DNA from 3 places in the Butyricicoccus sp. AM27-36 genome. Region 2 is predicted to be linked to each of the others. Evidence: predicted binding sites of a transcription regulator. Region 2 holds the regulator's gene; each other region holds the start of a gene.
What was found. Region 2 encodes NrdR, which represses ribonucleotide reductase genes. Its sites were predicted from a motif close to CACNANATNTNGTG; they were not measured.
Positions count from the first base shown of each region.

Region 1: DW724_RS02010 (anaerobic ribonucleoside triphosphate reductase) is a predicted target of NrdR. The motif match lies at 3,138-3,151, and genes of this name have one in related genera.
Region 3: nrdD (anaerobic ribonucleoside-triphosphate reductase) is a predicted target of NrdR. The motif match lies at 4,477-4,490, and genes of this name have one in related genera.

Region 1 is NZ_QUJR01000001.1:425,241-431,868, reverse strand. It holds gene nrdG (anaerobic ribonucleoside-triphosphate reductase activating protein) at 1-501, opposite strand, end outside; partial or broken gene nrdD (anaerobic ribonucleoside-triphosphate reductase) at 501-641, opposite strand; gene DW724_RS02010 (anaerobic ribonucleoside triphosphate reductase) at 717-3,050, opposite strand; gene fba (class II fructose-1,6-bisphosphate aldolase) at 3,467-4,435, opposite strand; gene DW724_RS16210 (hypothetical protein) at 4,491-4,619, opposite strand; gene DW724_RS02000 (6-phosphofructokinase) at 4,696-5,937, shown strand; gene DW724_RS01995 (hypothetical protein) at 6,041-6,628, shown strand, end outside.
Region 2 is NZ_QUJR01000004.1:31,380-38,007, reverse strand. It holds gene DW724_RS06740 (pyridoxal phosphate-dependent aminotransferase) at 1-653, shown strand, start outside; gene purB (adenylosuccinate lyase) at 956-2,386, shown strand; gene secD (protein translocase subunit SecD) at 2,716-5,103, shown strand; gene nrdR (transcriptional regulator NrdR) at 5,324-5,779, shown strand; gene DW724_RS06720 (HD domain-containing protein) at 5,838-6,428, shown strand.
Region 3 is NZ_QUJR01000005.1:165,633-172,260, reverse strand. It holds gene DW724_RS08690 (DUF3794 domain-containing protein) at 1-740, opposite strand, end outside; gene DW724_RS15600 (hypothetical protein) at 882-1,028, shown strand; gene DW724_RS08685 (deoxyuridine 5'-triphosphate nucleotidohydrolase) at 1,181-1,696, opposite strand; gene nrdG (anaerobic ribonucleoside-triphosphate reductase activating protein) at 1,713-2,207, opposite strand; gene nrdD (anaerobic ribonucleoside-triphosphate reductase) at 2,213-4,333, opposite strand; gene DW724_RS08670 (TM1266 family iron-only hydrogenase system putative regulator) at 4,760-5,017, shown strand; gene hydE ([FeFe] hydrogenase H-cluster radical SAM maturase HydE) at 5,010-6,056, shown strand; gene hydG ([FeFe] hydrogenase H-cluster radical SAM maturase HydG) at 6,130-6,628, shown strand, end outside.

The sequences.
Region 1 (6,628 bases), on a different contig from region 2:
CTGCTCCGCCCAGACAGCCTCATTCGCCTCCAGCGACTTCGGTACATCCAACACCCGCTGGTTCGCGCTGCCGCGAAACCGCAGCTCGATGTTCTTCTCCGCCATGAGAAACGGCCCGTCTACCAGTAAATCCAGCTGCCCGAGCAGCTTTTTCACAAACGGATCGCTCAACTCCAACAGCTGCTCAAACGTGTACCCCGAATACGCCATCAGGTGCTTGCCCTTGCGCTTCAGCTCCACCGCAAGATAATACAGCGGCTCCGCCTTACAAAACGGCTCGCCACCCGAGAACGTCACACCCTTGATGAACGGATTGCGGCACATATCCTTCAGCAGCGTGTCCAGCTCAATATCCTGCCCGCCCTCAAAGTCGTGCGTCTGCGGATTGTGGCAGCCCGGACAGCCATGCGGACAGCCCTGCACAAACAGCGTATAGCGGAAGCCGGGGCCGTCCACAATGGACTCCCCGACTGTACCTGCAATGCGAATTTTACCTTCCATCAGGCGGTGTGCTCCTGACGCATGGAGCAGCAGCTCGGAACACTGTGCTTTACGCGGTCGTGCTCCTCCGCGCGCTTGCCGTTGTTGAAGCGGTCGAGCGTACCTACCAGATAACCCGTAATGCGGCGGATACGTTCAAATCCTACACCTTCACCAATCATCGGCTCCTGTGCAGCGATATTCTTAGTTTCCATGATAGAATTCTCCCTTTCCTGTCACTTTTTGACGATTTTCAATGTATTCGGCTGACGGTCGGCTTCTTCGGCAGGGTCGCCGTGATAGCCGATCGTGGTGCTGTTGTAATTTTTATATAGTCCCAGCTTCTGCAGCTTGGACAGCGGAACGCCTTCGCCCTCTCGGCGGCCGCAGCGCGGACATACTTCGCCAATAATGCCGGTATAGCCGCAGACCGGATCGCGGTCGATCGGGTGGTTGATCGCACCGTAGCCGATGCCGGCTTCCTTCATCGCCCGAACGACAGCCTCAAACGCTTCGAGGTTCTGCGTCGGGTCGCCGTCCAGCTCAATGTAGCTGATATGACCGCCGTTGGTCAGCTCGTGATACGGCGCCTCGCGGGCGATCTTCTCAAACGCCGAAATCGGATAGTAAACCGGCACATGGAAGGAGTTGGTGTAGTAATCACGGTCGGTAACGCCCGGAATCTTGCCGTATTTCTCACGGTCGATCTTGACAAATCGGCCGGACAGACCCTCTGCCGGGGTAGCGATCAGCGAGAAGTTGAGGTGGTATTTCTCGGTTGCCTCGTCCATGCGCTGACGCATGTGACCAACGATTTCCAGACCAAGGTTCTGCGCCTCGTCGCTCTCGCCGTGGTGTACGCCGATGAGCGCCTTGAGGCACTCCGCCAGACCGATGAAACCGAGCGTCAGTGTGCCGTGCTTAAGCACCTCGCCAACCTCGTCATCCGGACCCAGCTTTTCGGAATCCATCCATACGCCCTCGCCCATCAGGAACGGGTAGTTGCGCACGCGCTTGCCGCACTGGATGCGGAAACGGTCGAGCAGCTGGTCGATTACGAGGTCGATCTTGCGGTCGAGGTCCTCAAAGAACCAGTCCAGATCGCCGTGGCTGCGGATTGCAATGCGCGGCAGGTTGACCGACGTGAACGACAGGTTGCCGCGGCCGTAGGTGATCTCACGGGTCGGATCGCACACATTGGACATAACACGCGTGCGGCAACCCATGTAGCCGACCTCGGTCTCCGGATGACCCGGCTTGTAATACTGCAGGTTAAACGGCGCATCGAGGAACGAGAAATTCGGGAACATACGCTTCGCGGAAACGCGGCATGCCAGCTTGAACAGGTCGTAGTTCGGGTCGCCCTCGTTGTAGTTGACGCCTTCCTTGACCTTGAAAATGTGGATCGGGAAAATCGGGGTCTCACCGTTGCCCAGACCGGCCTCGGTCGCAAGCAGCAGCTGCTCCATGACCAGACGGCCCTCCGGAGAGGTATCCGTGCCGTAGTTGAGCGACGAGAACGGAATCTGTGCACCTGCACGCGAGTGCATAGTGTTCAGATTGTGAACCAGCGCTTCCATCGCCTGATAGGTGCCCTTGCGGGTCTCCTTATCCGCGTACTTGCGAGCAAACTTCATGCACTTTGCAACCGTCTTTTCGTCAAGCGTCTCGGAAAGTGCCTTAGCCATCGCCTCGTCATAGCCGTTGCCGCCTGCCAGACAAGCCCACTTGCCGGTCTCCTGCTCGACACGCTCGGTCAGCGCACGCGCATCTACCTCGTTGTTGTCGTCCTCGCCGAACACCTCGAGGGCCTTGGCGAGATTGTCGCGGAACAGCTTGCGGAAGGTCTTGCGCACACCCGGCGCCATCGAGTAATCGAAGTTCGGCACGCTCTGACCGCCATGCTGGTCATTCTGATTAGACTGGATAGCAATGCATGCCAGCGCAGAGTACGAACGGATGTCGTTCGGCTCGCGCAGGAAGCCGTGGCCGGTGGAAAAACCGTCGCGGAACAGCTTCAGCAGGTCAATCTGACAGCAGGTGGTGGTCAGCGTCAGAAAATCCAGATCGTGGATGTGGATATCACCCTCGCGGTGTGCCTTGGCGTGTGCCGGATCGAGGATGAACATCTCGTAGAACTGCTTGGCACCCTCGGAGCCGTACTTGAGCATGGTTCCCATCGCGGTATCACCGTCGATATTGGCGTTCTCGCGCTTGACGTCGTTCTCGAGCGAGGACTTGAACGTCAGATCCTCGTACACCTTCATCAGACGGGTGTTCATCTCACGCACGCGGGTGCGCTCGTTGCGGTACAGGATGTACTTCTTGGCCGTGCGGGCATGTCCGCTTTCGATCAGAACCTTCTCAACAGTGTCCTGCACCTGTTCAACGGTGGGAGTTTCGGTTCCAGCAGTCTCCTCCAGCGTTTTTTCGACCTGCTCTGCCAGCTCCTGCGCCATATCGTGGTCCTGGCCGCCGGAGGCCTGTGCTGCGCCGAAAATTGCATTTGTGATCTTGTCGATCTCAAAGGGAGCCATGCGCCCGTCCCGCTTGACGATCTGCTGAATCATAAAGAAAAATCCCTCTCTCATACAAAAACCGCCTAACGGCGATTTCTTGATTATTTACTAAATTATGTAGTGGTGCATTCAATATCGCACAACATCTTGTGTCTGCTTATCTCTTGCTTATATATTCTACCGCCGAAACACCGCCCTGTCAAGGCGCTAAATTCTTTTTGGCACATTTGCAAGAAAAGCACTATTTTTATTGGAGCATTCTCTAAACTTTTCCTCTTGACTCGAAAAATTTATCAAAAAAGCGCGACAAATTCCACAAAGTTTCTCCTTTATTTTCTCTGTGGTAATTTCTCCCGCAAAAAAGCGGATACACTATATATGGTATCCGTTCTATTCCCCATCGCAAGACGAAAAAAGAACCCCGGAACAGGATTCCGAGGTTCTTTGGTTTCGATCAGAAAATGATCTTATGCCTTGCCGTTGCAGCCCAGAACATTGATCAGCTTGTGGGTAACCATGTCCTTGACAGCCTGACGAGCCGGCTTCAGGTACTGGCGCGGGTCGAAGTGATCCGGATGCTCAGCGAAGTGCTCGCGGATAGAAGCGGTGATAGCCAGACGAATATCGGAGTCGATATTGATCTTGCAGACGGACAGCTGTGCAGCGTGACGCAGCTCTTCCTCCGGAATGCCGATTGCATCCGGCATCTTGCCGCCGAACTTGTTGATCTTGTCAACAAACTCACGCGGTACAGAAGAGGAACCGTGCAGTACGATCGGGAAGCCCGGCAGACGCTTGGAAACTTCCTCGAGTACGTCGAAACGCAGCGGAGGCGGAACCAGAATGCCCTGCTCGTTGCGGGTGCACTGATCCGGGGTGAACTTGTAAGCGCCGTGAGAGGTGCCGATTGCGATAGCCAGAGAGTCACAGCCGGTGCGGGTTACGAACTCCTCAACCTCTTCCGGATGGGTGTAGGAGGAATCCTCAGCGGAAACCTTAACGTCATCCTCTACGCCAGCCAGGGTGCCGAGCTCAGCCTCGACAACAACGCCGTGAGCGTGAGCGTACTCTACGACCTTCTTGGTCTCCTCGACGTTCTCGTCGAACGGACGGGAGGAGCAGTCGATCATAACGGAGGTGAATCCGCCGTCGATGCAGGCCTTGCAGGTCTCGAAGTCCGGGCCGTGGTCCAGATGCAGAGCGATCGGAATGTCCGGGCACTCCTTAACAGCAGCCTCTACCATCTTAACGAGGTAGGTGTGGTTTGCGTAAGCGCGTGCGCCCTTGGATACCTGCAGGACTACCGGAGCGTGCTGCTCCTGGCAAGCCTCGGTGATACCCTGAACGATCTCCATGTTGTTCACGTTGAAAGCGCCAACAGCGTAGCCGCCGTCGTAAGCCTTCTTGAACATCTCAGTAGTAGTAACTAAAGGCATGGGAATACTTCCTTTCTGATAAAAACTGAATCTTAAAAATTCTGCTTTTATTCTATCAGTTAAGCATGCTAAAATCAAGTCCATATCCAAAAAATCCTGTCATTTTTTCGCCGAATTCCTGCGGCAACTTTGCCAAAATTGCCAAACCTGCCGAAAACGCAGGATTTTCATTGATTTTTTTCATATTATATGATACTCTTTATGAGTAAGAAAATGCATGGCACAGCTCTGCGTTTTAATTTGCTTAGGAGGTTTTATCAATGAGTGAACTGAAAGGCGCTTGCGTCATCGGTCAGTCGGGCGGCCCGACTTCCGTAATCAACTCTTCTGTTCTGGGTGCGCTGGAGGCAGCACTGGACAATCCGTCCATCACCCGCGTATTCGGCATGGCACACGGCATCAAGGGCCTGCTGAACGACGACCTGTATGATATCGACAAGGAAGACCGCGACGAGCTGGCTCTTCTGCGCTACACCCCGTCCTCTGCACTGGGCTCCTGCCGCTACAAGCTGGCTGATCCGGATGTTGATGACACCGATTACAAGCGCATCCTCGAGATCTTCAAGAAGTACGACATCCGTTACTTCTTCTACAACGGCGGCAACGACTCCATGGATACCTGCAACAAGGTTTCCAAGTATATGATGAAGTCCGGCTACGAGTGCCGCGTAATGGGCATTCCGAAGACCATCGACAATGACCTGTTCGGCACCGACCACTGCCCGGGCTTTGCTTCCGCTGCTAAGTATATCGCTACTTCCTGCATGGAGATCTATCAGGACGCTCGCGTATACGACACCGGCATGGTCTGCATCGTAGAGATCATGGGCCGTCACGCTGGCTGGCTGGCCGGTGCTGCCGGTCTGGCTACCGCTATGGGCGCTGGCCCGGATCTGGTTTACCTGCCGGAGACCGACTTCGACATGAAGAAGTTCCTGGCTGACGTAAAGCGCATCTATGACGAGAAGGGCAACTGCCTGGTAGCTGTTTCCGAGGGTATCCACTACGCTGACGGCTCCTTCGTATCCGAGGCTAAGACCTCTGCTACCGACGGCTTCGGCCATGCACAGCTCGGCGGTCTGGCTTCCATGCTGGCTGACACCGTTAAGAACGAGCTGGACTGCAAGGTTCGCGGCATCGAGCTGAGCCTGCTGCAGCGCTGCGCTGCTCACTGCGCTTCCAAGACCGACGTTGACGAGTCCTATATGTCCGGCAAGGCTGCTGTTGAGAACGCAGTTGCAGGCAAGACCGACTACATGCCGGGCTTCAAGTGCACCCGTGACGAGAACGGCTACAAGTGCGAGATCGAGCTGCTGCCGCTCTCCGAGGTTGCCAACACCGAGAAGAAGGTTCCGCGCGAGTGGATCAACGAGGAAGGCAACGGCGTAACGCAGGAGTTCGTTGACTACGCTCTGCCGCTCATCAACGGCGAGAACGTTGGCCCGAAGGTATCCGGTCTGCCGCGCTTCGCTAACCTGAAGAAGATCAAGGCTGAGGCTTGATTTTCCGCGCAAACTGAATATTCTGCGCCTTGCGGCGTGTGAACGCAAAAACGGGTAGAGCCGCAAGGCTCTGCCCGTTTGCTTTTTAAGAGGAATTTCCTGTATGAATCTTTTTCGATCCAAGAAAAATCTGCTGCTGCTTGCGGCTTCCGTCATCGTCTGGCTGGGCACCTGCCTGCTCGCCACGCACTGGAACACCGTGTATGACGGTGCCGTCGGCGGCTTCCCCGCCTATCTGTGGGTATTTGCGCCGGTTGCGCTCATCTTCAACATTTTTATGAACAGCAGACCCAGTAATCCCGACGGCAGGGACCACAGCCGCTGGGCACAGGCGCTGCTCGTCTTTCTGGTGGCGCTGATGCTGTTTATTGCCCTGCTGTCCGGCATGAACCCGCTGTATGAGATCAGCTTCTGGTGGATTGCGGCGCTGATCGTGCTGTCCTTCATCGGCCTGCTGATCGGCAAGTGCATGAACCACCCTCTGCAGGAGGCTTCGCTGCGGCAGTCCGCCTATACCATCTTCCTGCTGTACCTGTCCTACGCCATCGCGCAGCTCGGCATGATCGCCGTGCTGCATCCGGTGTCCGTTGACGAAATTATCCGCACCGGACAAGCGGCTGGCGGTGCAAGCGGTGAATATGTCGGCCGCCTGACCAGCGATACCGCAGAGCACCCCCTCGGCGTGTATTTC
Region 2 (6,628 bases):
ACACCAAGGCCGAGCTGGAGGCGATCGCTGAGGTTTGCTGCCGCCATAACATCTACGTTATCGCGGATGAAATTTACTGTAACCTCGTATACGATAACAATGAGTTCGTTTCCTTCGCTTCTCTGGGCGAGGACGTGAAGGAGCGCACCATTCTGGTCAACGGCGTATCCAAGAGCTACGCGATGACCGGCTGGCGTATCGGCTACAGCGCGTCCAATCCGCAGCTGGCCAAGGTGATGGCGAACTACCTGAGCCACTCCACCTCTGCACCGTCCACCATTTCCCAGCAGGCGGCCATCACCGCACTGACCGGCCCGCAGGAGGATATGCAGGTGATGAAGCAGGCGTTCGAGCAGCGCCGCGACCATCTGGTAGAGCGCATGAACCAGATCGAGGGCGTTTCCTGCATCAAGCCGGAGGGCGCGTTCTATGTTATGATGAACATGAAGGGCTTCCTCGGCAAGACCATGTACGGCAAGGTCATCGAGAGCGCCGAGGACTTCGCGCAGCTGTTCCTTGAGAAGGGTCTGGTTGCGACCGTTCCGTGCACCGCATTTGCTGCGCCGGGCTTCATCCGCTGGAGCTATGCGACCTCGCTCACCGAGATTGACAAGGGTCTCGACCGCCTCGAAGCGTTTATCAAGAACGCGTAAGCATTCGTAATTCCGAGCAGCACTCTGAAAAGGGTGCTGCTTTTTGGTTTCTGCACCGAACCTCTGGGGCACTTGAACCGCGCAGGCGGTGCAGGAAAAAGGGGAGGACGCAAAATCTAACGGCGAAACCGCTGCAAACTTTGTTTATTGCTACAAGATAGCGCAAAACCGGTCGGTTTTGCTTGAAATGACCGGTGCAAAGTGTTAAACTAAAATCGGACTGTTATGGAAGATTAGATACCATCCAAGTCCGTTATTTCGTTATAATTTGGATAAAATACACACCGGAAAGGACGAATAACATGAACAACGTGTACGAAAGCCCGCTTTCCTCGCGCTACGCTTCCCAGGAGATGCTCTACACCTTCTCCTCGGATATGAAGTTCTCCACCTGGCGTCGGCTGTGGCTGTCGCTGGCTAAGGCGGAGCTGGCGCTCGGTCTGCCGATCACGCAGGAGCAGGTGGACGAGATGGCCGCGCACCTGACCGACATCGACTACGATGTGGCCCGTCAGCGCGAGAAGGAGGTACGCCATGACGTTATGGCGCACGTTTACACCTTCGGCAAGGCGGCTCCCAAGGCGGCCGGCATTATCCACCTCGGCGCTACCAGTGCGTATGTCGGCGACAATACCGACATCATCCAGATCCGCGAGGGTCTGCTGCTGGTTCGCAAAAAGCTGGCGACCGTACTGGACAAGCTGGCGCAGTTCGCGGATGCGCACAAGTCCCAGCCGACTCTCGGCTTCACCCACTTCCAGCCCGCACAGCTGACCACGGTCGGCAAGCGCGCTACCCTGTGGATGAACGAGCTGCTGATGGATTTGAATGAGGTAGAATACCGCATCGAAAACCTGCGCATGCTCGGCAGCAAGGGCACGACCGGCACGCAGGCGTCCTTCATGGAGCTGTTTGACGGCGACGAGAGCAAGGTTAAGGAGCTGGAGAAGCGCATTGCCGATGATTTCGGCTTTGCAGGCGTGGTTCCGGTCTCCGGCCAGACCTACTCCCGCAAGATCGACGCGCAGACGCTCGCAACGCTCGCCGGTATCGCAGAATCCGCTTCCAAGTTCGCAACCGACCTGCGTCTGCTGCAGCACCTGAAGGAAGTAGAGGAGCCGTTCGAGAAGAACCAGATCGGCTCGTCCGCCATGCCGTACAAGCGCAACCCGATGCGTTCCGAGCGTATCTGCGCACTGGCGCGCTACGTCATCTGCGACAGCCTGAACCCGGCGTTCACCTCGGCTACCCAGTGGTTCGAGCGCACGCTCGACGACTCCGCGAACAAGCGCATTTCCGTGCCGGAGGCATTCCTTGCCGTTGACGCAATCCTCAACATCATGATCAACGTCGTTTCCGGTCTGGTCGTTTATCCGAAGGTCATCGAGGCGCACGTTATGAACGAGCTGCCGTTCATGGCAACCGAGAACATCATGATGGACGCCGTAAAGCGCGGCGGCAACCGTCAGGACCTGCACGAGCGCATCCGCGAGCACTCCATGGCTGCAGGCAAGCGCATCAAGGAGGAGGGTCTGGAGAACGATATGGTTGACCGCATCGCCGGTGACCCGATGTTCGGCATGACCCGTGAGCAGATCCTCGAGCATCTCGACCCGTCCGCTTACATCGGCCGCTGTCCGTCTCAGGTAGATGAATTCCTGAACGAGTGTGTTCGTCCGGCGATCGCGCCGTACCTGACCGGTGAGGACGTAAAGGTAGAGATCAACCTTTGATTCGTTTCAGATCACAGTCTGAAACGAGATAGGATGTACCGCACACGGCGCGGATACATCTCGGGCGCATATTTGCGCGTCGCACGCGGCACATAAATATGATTACCGGTATAAAAACCGGTGCTAACCTTGCGCGGCATTAAAAAGCCGCGCTGCACAGGTACATGCCCCACGGTTTTTATGAATATCCCGCGCAGCGGGATATTCTATTGCACACGCGCCACAGGCGCGGAATTGTTATACAATATGTGCAGAATGATTGACTTTTTGGCTATTATGCTGTATACTAAATCAGTTGTGTAACAAAAAAATAAAGGAGGCACTTGCAAGTGAAAAAGAGTGTAACTTCCTTTATCGCGGTCATGCTGATCATCATTTTCCTCGGCGTGACGGCGGTAACAGGAGTGTACATTCCGGGCGGCTGGACCATGCCGTTCCGGAACACGGCAACGTCCGACACGTCTGCGACGGATACGAGCGATACCTCGTCTACCGACAGCAGCGCAGACAAGGCGGACAACAAGGCAGACAGCACGGATGCGTCTGCTGACACCTCTGCTGACTCGGCTTCGACCGATTCCGCAGACACGACAGACTCCGGTCTGAAGGCCATCATCCCGAGCGTACTCGATACCGACAACGGTATCCGTCTGGGTCTGGATCTGGTCGGCGGCTCCCGTATCGTATACGAGGCCGAAATCCCGGACGGCTACGACACCAACAACCTGTCCGACGACATGAACTCGGTACAGAAGGTCATTCGTCAGCGTCTGACCGACAAGGGCTTTACCGAGGCTACTGTATCCCTCAGCGGCGAGAACCGCGTAACGGTTGAGATCCCGCAGATCACCAACCCGGAGGAAGCGGTTCAGACCCTGGGCACCACCGCTCAGCTGACCTTCCTCGATGCCGACGGCAAGGAGTGGCTGTCCGGCTCGGACATCAAGAAGGCGTCCTACGGCTACGGCAACCCGACGAACGGCATGTCCGATCAGCACTACGTTGAAGTGCAGTTCACCAGCGAGGGCCGGAAGAAGTTCGCTGAGGCGACCGGCTCCGTTGCTGCCCGCACGGACGGCACCAACATTCTGTATATCATGATGGATAAACAGATCATCTCGTATCCGTCTGTTTCCGAGAAGATCGACAACGACAGCTGTGTTATCACCGGCAACTTCACCCGCGACAGCGCGACCGAGCTGGCAAACCTCATCAACGCAGGTCAGATCCCGTTCTCGCTCAAGCAGGTAGAGCTTCGCTCTGTCGGCCCGCAGCTCGGCGCTGACGCGATGAGCTCCAGCCTGAAGGCAGGTATGATCGGTCTGATCCTCGTTATGCTGTTCATGATCATCATGTACCGCGTTCCGGGCGTTGTTTCCTGCTTCGCTCTGTGCTTCTACATGGTTATCGAGGCGCTGCTGTTCAGCCTGATTCGCGTAAACCTGTCCCTGCCGGGCATTGCAGGTATCATCCTGTCCATCGGTATGGCGGTTGACGCAAACGTCATTATCTTCGAGCGCATCAAGGAGGAAATGGCTGCCGGCAAGACCGTCAAGAGCGCTATCGACTCCGGCTTCAAGCGTGCGTTCACCGCAATTCTGGACTCCAATATCACCACCCTGATCGCGTGCGGCGTGCTGTTCTTCCTTGGCACCGGCACGATCGTCGGCTTCGCTACCACGCTGGGCATCGGTGTTATCGTGTCCATGTTCACCGCGCTGACCATCACCCACTTCCTGCTCAACCGCATGGTTGATTTCCACATCCGCAACCCGAAGGCTTACGGCCTGCGTGAGCGCAAGGAAGAGAAGAAGCATTTCCCGATCCTCAAGAACTTCAAGATCTTTGGCGGTATCTCTGTCGTACTGGTCGCTACCGGCCTTGTCGCACTGATCCTGCTGCCGTTCGGCAAGAACCTGTTCAACCTGAGCATCGACTTTGCCGGCGGTACCGAGATGGAGTTCAACATGCATACCGCTGTTACGCAGGATATCCAGACCGAGGTCAGCGATCTGTTCAAGGACGCAACCGGCGTGGACGCATCCTCTGTAACCTCCTCCGGTGACGGCAACGAGGACGTGCTGATCCGCTCCACCTCGATCGATTCCGAGCAGCGTGCTGCCGTGATCGACAAGATGCTGGAGAAGTACAGCCTTGCCGATACCGATATCCTCAACAACAACGACGTATCCGCTTCTGTCGGCAGCGACCTGCAGCGTTCGGCATTCCTCTGCTCGATCCTTGCAATCCTGCTGATGCTGGTGTACATCACCTTCCGCTTCGAGCTGACCAGTGGTCTGGCTGCGATCTGCTGCCTGGTTCACGACCTGCTCGTTATGCTGAGCGTTTACGTTCTGCTGCAGATTCCGCTCGACAGCAACTTCATCGCTGCTGCACTGACCATCCTCGGCTACTCCATCAACGCGTCCATCATCGTATTCGACCGCGTTCGTGAGAACCTGCGCACCGCGCGCAAGGAGCCGTTTGAGGTCATCGGCGAGAAGAGCATCTGGCAGACCATGGGCCGTACCATCAACACCACCCTTACCACGCTGTTCACCATCGGCATGGTATACATCCTCGGTGTTCCGTCGCTCAAGCAGTTCACCCTGCCGCTGATCGTCGGTATCCTGGCCGGCGGCTGGTCGTCCGTTATGCTGTCTACCGGTCTGTGGGGCTTCTTCCGTAAGAAGTTCCGCCGCCGTCGCAAGATCTAACGACTATCGAAAAGGCACCCGTTCGGGTGCCTTTTTTGCGTTTGTTTATCGGCGCAGGGTGACCGGTGCAGAGAAAGAAGCCGCTCGGATAGGGCAGTGCAGGAAAAGGTGCCGCTTTATCACAATAAAAAATTGACTTAACAGCACTCCGCGTAGTATAATAACAGCAGGCAGCTAACAAACCACGCGCGTGAAGCGGTGTTCACAAGGGGGAAGTACGATGAAGTGCCCATTTTGCAGCTTTGAAGACAGCAAGGTCGTGGACTCCCGTCCGACGGACGAGGGTACCAGCATCCGCCGCCGGCGTGAATGTCTCCACTGCGGAAAACGCTTTACCACCTACGAGACGGTGGAGCGCATGCCGCTTATGCTGATCAAGCGCGATGGCACCCGGCAGGCGTACGACCGCCAGAAGCTGCTCAACGGTCTGGTGAAGGCGTGCGAGAAACGCCCGGTTTCGCTGATGCAGCTGGAACAGATCGTCGATCACGTCGAGCAGAAGCTGTTCGGCTCGCTCGAAAGCGAGGTCTCCAGCAAGGTCATCGGTGAGCTTGTCATGGAGCAGCTGCGTAAGGTTGATGAGGTCGCGTATGTGCGGTTTGCCTCGGTCTACCGCCAGTTTAAGGACATCAACACCTTTATGGAAGAGCTGAATACGCTCCTCAAAGATAAATAATTCGGCGGGTATGGCGCAGGCTGTACCCGTTTTTTCATATCGAAAGGAAGATGGATTTATGGACGAACGGCTGCAGAAACAGCTGAATTTCATTCTCGAGATCGACAAGGAGAAGAACATTTTCCGGCAGACGCATCTCTCCGGCCACGGCCGCCGCGAGAACGACGCCGAGCACGCATGGCACATGGCTATCATGGCGTACCTGCTGCAGGAATATTCCAACGAGCCGGTGGATGTGGCGCGCGTCATGCTCATGTGCCTGCTGCACGATGTGGTGGAGATTGACGCAGGCGACACCTACGCCTACGACACCGACGGTCTGAAGACGCAGAAGGCGCGCGAGGACGCGGCAAAGCAGCGCATTTATTCGCTCCTGCCGGACGACCAGAAACGCGGGCTGATGGCTGTTTTTGACGAATTTGAGGCCGACGAGACCGCCGAGGCGCACTTTGCCCACGCGATGGACAATCTGCAGCCGCTTCTGCTCAACAACAGCAACGGCGGCAGCGACTGGGCTGACCACGATGTGACCGCCAAGCAGGTCTACGGCCGCCAGAGCCGCACGGAGAAAGGCTCGGCGTACCTGTATGAGCTGACGGACAAAATCCTGCAGGCGAACATCAAAAAGGGTGCGCTCAAAGAAAAGTAAGAAAAAAGGCAATACCGCATAATTGAACAAGAGCGATTTACGAGTAAATTTTGCGCACTGACTAGGCGCGGTTTTGCGGTAATACTTTGTGTATTGCCGTGAAAGCACAACGACGTCAGGGCACAAAATTTCCGTAAAGCGCCGCAGCTTTAATTGTGCGGTGTTGCCTAAAGAAAAATTTCGACCGAGTTGACCATTCG
Region 3 (6,628 bases), on a different contig from region 2:
AGGGCGTCTTCTTCTGCTTCCGGCAGCTCGAGAATCTGCGTGAACGGCGTGCTGCTGTTCAGTACGCGCACAGCATCATCCTCCTGCATGGCAAGACAGTGCAGCACAGCTTCACCTTTCACGATGATTCTGCCATGCATGGCGCGGCACTCGGATACCTGCATCGTGCAGTCGGTGTGCAGAAGGGACAGCTCCGCTGCATCCGCAAGCTGTATGTCGTCCAGTATTGTCACCGGATAACTGCGTACCTGCTCCAGCAGCGTTATGCTCTGCAAATGGCTCAGGCATTCTATGCCGTCCAGTTCGACCGATTCCGTCACGTCGCACTCAGCTTTGTAGTAGCCTTCGGTTAAAAAGCAAAGCTGAACGCTGACGCTCACCTTGCGGCTGTTCATAGCTTCGGCATCTACTGCAGCAATGCGGCACACGGTGCTGCAGATAGATTCTGCCGTTAAACCCTCACATTCCTCAATATGCGCAAACGTGACCGGCACGGAGAGCCGACGCAGCTTACCACCGTTTTCCGGTTCGTACAGTACGGTCGTCTGCACGATGCCGGATACCAGCAGGCGGTCATTCTGTGGAGTCTGGTCCTTGATGGCCGCCGTACCATACGCGCACACAATTCGTCCGATATCCGGAAACGTGTCCGGCACAATCGAATCCGCACTCTCAGTCGCCGCAGAGATATGCGCTAATTTCTTTTCGTAGTAGCAGATGCTTGTTTGATTCAGTTCCATTGATGCTGCCTCCTTTGGTTTCACCGCTGCTCCTGCATTACCATATGAAGCGCTTGCGTAAAATATGAGCAGATCGGTTTCGCTTTGCTGTCACATTTTTTATCCGAGCTGCTTATACTGGTAACAGGAGCGTGATGCGCTATGTTCTGCCGTGGTCAGGCAATCGGCCTTGCCGTATTTATGTTTGGAACAGGCTTGCTGCTGGGCAGTCTGCTCCCATCCTGTCTGCCGGTGTGGCTGATTGCACTGGCAGTGATCGCGGCAGGGCTGTTCCTGCTGCAGTGCTGAAGGAGGGTAAGGCATATGAAGGTTGTTGTATGGAAAAGTCCCAAGTGCTTACGCGGGATCCTGTGCTGCCTGTTTCATGTAAACAGGGCATAAGAAAAAGCGCATTCGCAGATAAATCTCTGTGAATGCGCTTTTGGCTGTTTATGAAATCGTTACTTCTTTTCAGTCGTGCTACCGAAGCCGCCGGTGCGTTCACCGTCAGCCTCATCGTCCACGGTAATACCGAACGGCAGGAAAATACCTTGTGCAAAGCCGTCGCCGGCGGCAACCGAAAGGGTCTTGCCCTTGTGATCGTCGCTGGTCATCTTAATGAGAATATGTCCTTCATTTTTAGCCTCAAAGTAGTCGCTGTCGATAATACCGACCGTATTGTCGAGCTGCAGACGGTGACGGAAGCCCAGACCGGAACGCGGGTACAGGCTCAGCACCCAACCGTCCTCGATCATAACGCGGATACCGGTCGGAATAAGGATGGTCTCATGCGGAACAAGCGTAAAGCTTTCCGGCGCAAAAAAATCATAGCCGGCAGAGCCTTTGGTCGCGCGGCGCGGCAGCCGGATGTTCTGATAGACCTTCTTGGCCTCATCCGCGCTGCGGCGGGTAGCCGCGCACCAGTCACGGACAAACTGTTCCTCGGATACCTTGAAAAACTGTGCGATCTGTTGCATAATTCAGCACTCCTTTTTACTTATCGTCATGCAGGACGATACTGTTAGCCGCAAGCGTGCGCGGAACATCGATCACGCGCTGGTTGGCACTGCCGCGCCAGTGAAGCTGCGGATCGGCCTGCGCCTGTACAAAACGACCGTCGATCAGCACGTCAATCTGATCGAGAAACGGCAGCCACTTGATTTCCTCCCAGCGATAGCCGGTGTACAGCCATATGGTCTTGTCCGGAAACTTCTGCCGAATCTCGCGGCACAGCTCGCTGACCTCCTCACGGTTGCCGGGGAAAAGCGGATCGCCGCCGGAAAACGTGATGCCGGAGATATAGTCCTTGCCGAGCTCGGTGAACAGCTCGTCCTTTGCGGCCTGATCAAACAGCAGACCGCCTTCCGCGTCCCATGTGATGGGGTTGTGACAGCCGGGACAGGCGTGTCCGCAGCCGGCCACCCACAGCACAACACGCAGGCCATCGCCGTTGAGCATATCGTCCTTGGTTATATTGTGATACTGCATTCGTGTTACATACTCTTTCTTTCAGCAATTTCGGCCATCTTGGCATCGTTCAGGCGCGTATCGCCCTTCACGCGAGAGTAGGAAAGATAGCCGTTCATTCTCTCGATTTTGGTAAGGTTGCGGCTGCCGCACTTCGGGCAGACATCCATGGACAGCTCCTCATGACCGCAGTCATCGCAGTACGCGAGTGAAAGATTGACACCCTCATAGAAGCCCTTTGCCATGGCGCGGCGCACCAGAGAGCGAATTGCCTCATGGTTGTAGTCAATCGGGTACTTGACGTACTGGATCTTGCCGCCGTTGCACAGATTCCAGAAACGACCCTCAAGATCCTGCTTCTGAATCGGTGTCAGGTCCTCGGTAACGTGGCAGTGGAAGCTGTTGGAGACATACGGACGATCGGAAACACCCTCGATGATGCCGTATTTCTTGCGGAACTGCTCGACCTGCAAACCGCACAGACTCTCTGCCGGTGTACCGTAGATAGCATACAAATTGCCGTCCTCGTTCTTGAACTGCTCGACTTTATCGTTGATATACTGCAGTGTTTCGAGGGCAAACTGACCGTCCTCGGCAAGCGATTTGCCGTTATACAGCTCCTGCAGCTCGTTGAGTGCAGTAATGCCGAACGATGCGGTAGCGGTTTTCATGATCGGCTTGATCTTGTCCGACGGCTTGAGATGTCCGCCGTAGAAGCCGCCCTCGCAGTACGCCAGCGGATTGGTAGATGCACGCATCTCCCCCAGGTACGCATAGGTGCGGATATGCAGCTTGCGGATAAGCTCCAGATAGTAGTCCAGCACCTCGCGGAACGGACGGCTCTCCTGCTGTGCCTTGGCATAGATCATCGGCAGGTGCAGCGATACCGCGCCAATGTTCCAACGGCCAACAAATACCGGCTTGTCGCTCTCATCAGCGGGCTTCATGCCTCCGCGCTCGTACCACGGAGACAGGAACGCGCGGCAGCCCATCGGACTGATGATCGCGCCGTACTTCTTATACATGCTCGGCACATAGCCTTCACCGGTCAGCGACAGCCAGTCCGGATACATCGCACGGGACGAGCACAGGATACCGGCTTCAAATACATCCTCAAGCAGCTTGCCGGGACCGTGCAGGTTCTCATCGTACAGGAATACGATCTTCGGGAACAGGACCGGCTTTTTCTGGCCTTTTTTGCCCTGCCCCTTGCGGCGTACATTCAGCATGGTAATGGAGGCCAGCTTGGCAAAACGACCGGTGCCGGTTCCCATTGTCATGGTGATGAACGGATAGTCGCCGCGGCTGGATGCTACCGTGTTGAACTTGTACTCCCAGCCCTGAAAGCCCTGCTCAAAGTCGTTGAGAATGTCTGCCATAACTTCCTTCTCGACCGTGTCAGCATCCAGTCCCAGACGAGTATACTTCTCGGTCAGCATTTTGTAGCTGCGCTCGGCATACGGCTCGAGCAGCAGATCGACCGACGGCACGGTAAAGCCGCCGTACTGCTGGCTTGCAGCGGAAAGCACGATATCACCGATCACGTCAAATGCAACATTAAGTGTTTTTGGCTCGTTGTACCACAGATTGCCCATCTCAAAGCCGTCCTTGAGGACACTCGCTACATCAAACAGGCAGCAGTTCATGGTATCGCGGCGTGCCGACATATCGTGGACGTAAATGTAGCCGTCCCGACAGGCCTGCAGTTCCTCGGTGTTCATAAAGAACTTCTGGTACAGCTCCTTGTTGAGCTGATTGAAGATCAGGCTGCGCTTAGTGGAGACCAGCGCAGAATCCGTGTTGGAATTTTCCTTATCGCCGATATACATGATAGACTGGCTTTTCTGGTATACGCTGTCCAGCATGCCGACAAAATCCTGCTTATAGTTGCGGTAGTCGCGGTAGCTTTTGGCAACCTCCGGCTGCACCGACTCAAGTGCAGACTCAACGATGTTGTGCATTTGCCAGATCTGAATCTCGGTCATGTGATGGTCACGGATATAACCCTCGACATGATTGCAGATCGACTTCAACTCATCCTCTGTAAAGTTGTAGAGGACACGGTTTGCCGACTTATTGACGGCGATAACAACCTTCTGGATGTTAAACGGTTCTTTGGTGTGATCCTTTTTGACAACTCGAACCATGTGTTGTTCTTCCTCTCTAAATTTCATACGTTCATCATTATATCATATTGTCCGATAAAAAGCGAACAAAAAAGCACTGCTGTTTACAGGCAAAGCGTAAAAGTGCATACCCATATATCATGTGCCGCTATTGCATTGTACCATACAAGATATAGATTTGGAAGGATAAAATTCGACAAAAATATCATACATATTTTTGCGAAAATAATTCTTTGCACAAAATCGTCGGTTTTGCTTGCGGGTCTGCCGACTATCCTCTATAATAGATGTAGCGATCCTGACAGTAAGCCTCTGCGTCCGCAGATTCTGCATGAAAGGAGCCGTCCATATCGTATTGCAGCGTTTCTTGCACGGAAGCGCCGTTTATATCTGTATCGGACTGCGTCTTTCAGAGGACGCAGTTATTTTTTATTCCGAGGTGTTTTTATGCAAACAAGAGTTGCCGTCATGGGAATCGTGGTAGAGAACACGGATTCTGTGGAACGGCTCAATACCCTGCTGCATGAGTACGGCAGCTATATCATCGGGCGCATGGGTATTCCCTATCGAGCGCGCAATATCAACATTGTGTCCATCGCCATTGATGCGCCGCAGGATGTGATTTCAGCTTTGTCCGGCAAAATCGGCAATCTGGACGGCATCAGCGTCAAGACCGCGTACTCCAATGTGCAGAGCGATGAATAAGGAGAAGCAGCTCATTGACCGGCTGGAAGCGCAGCACAGCCTGTCAATAGAGGAATACGAATATCTAATCGAAAACCAGAGCGATGAACTGGCAGCCTATGCCGCAGAGAAAGCGTTTGCCTTACGAAAGCAGGTATACGGTACGGATGTGTACATTCGCGGACTGATCGAAATCGGCAATATCTGCCGCAACGACTGCTATTACTGCGGTATCCGGCGTTCCAATCCTGCGTGTGACCGCTATCGACTGACCGAGGCGCAGATACTGGACTGTGCCCGGGAAGGTTATGCGCTCGGCTTCCGCACTTTTGTCATGCAGGGCGGCGAGGACAGCGCATTCTCAGTCGATGTGGTTTGCCATCTGGTACGACAGATCAAAGCCGAGTTTCCGGACTGTGCAGTAACGCTGTCGCTCGGAGAGTTCCCTCGTGAAGCCTATCAGGCGATGTTCGACGCAGGCGCGGACCGTTATCTGCTCCGTCACGAAACCGCCGATAAGGCGCATTATGAAAAGCTGCATCCGTCCTCCATGTTGTTCGACAACCGTATGCGCTGCCTGCACGATTTGAAGGACATCGGCTACCAGACCGGCTGTGGCTTTATGGTCGGCTCGCCGTATCAGACGGCGCGGACACTCGCTGAGGACTTAAAGTTCATCGAAGAATTTCGGCCGGAGATGTGCGGTATCGGCCCGTTTATTCCGCAGAAAGACACACCGTTCCGCGATTTTCCGGCAGGAACGTGCGAGCAGACGGTGTATCTGCTGTCACTGCTGCGGCTGATCCAGCCGAATTTGCTGCTGCCCGCCACAACGGCGCTCGGCACCATCCGACCGGACGGCCGCGAGCGCGGACTACAGGCTGGTGCAAACGTAGTGATGCCCAATCTGTCTCCGCTTGGGGTGCGAAAAAAATATGCACTGTACGACGGCAAACTATGCACCGGCGAGGAGGCTGCACAGTGCATCGGCTGCCTGTCGCGCCGTGTGGCGTCGGTCGGCTGCCGGATTGTTACCGCACGCGGAGATATTATCCGATAAGTGATACATTTTAAGGGACTCTGACGGAAAGAGTAATCTTCTGACCGCAAGATAAGAAAGGAAAACGAAAAAAATGGCTCAGTACAACCCGAAATCACTCCATGCAGAGGAGTTTATCAACCATGAGGAAATCCTTGAAACGCTGAAATACGCCGAGGAGAACAAGCACAACATCGAGCTGATTGACAGCATTCTGGAAAAGGCCCGTCCGCAGAAGACCGCCACCGGCGTACACTGTGCCGGTCTGACGCATCGCGAAGCCTCCGTGCTGCTGGCCTGCGATATTCCCGAAAAGATCGAGCAGATGTATCAGCTGGCCGAGGAGATCAAGCTGGCGTTCTACGGCAACCGTATTGTTATGTTTGCGCCGCTGTATCTGTCGAATTACTGCGTGAACGGCTGCGTTTACTGTCCGTATCACGCAAAAAACCGCCATATCACTCGCAAAAAGCTGACGCAGGAAGAGGTTGCCCGCGAGGTTATCGCACTGCAGGATATGGGTCACAAGCGCCTTGCCATCGAGGCCGGTGAGGACCCGGTCAACAACCCGATCGAGTACATTCTCGAGTGCA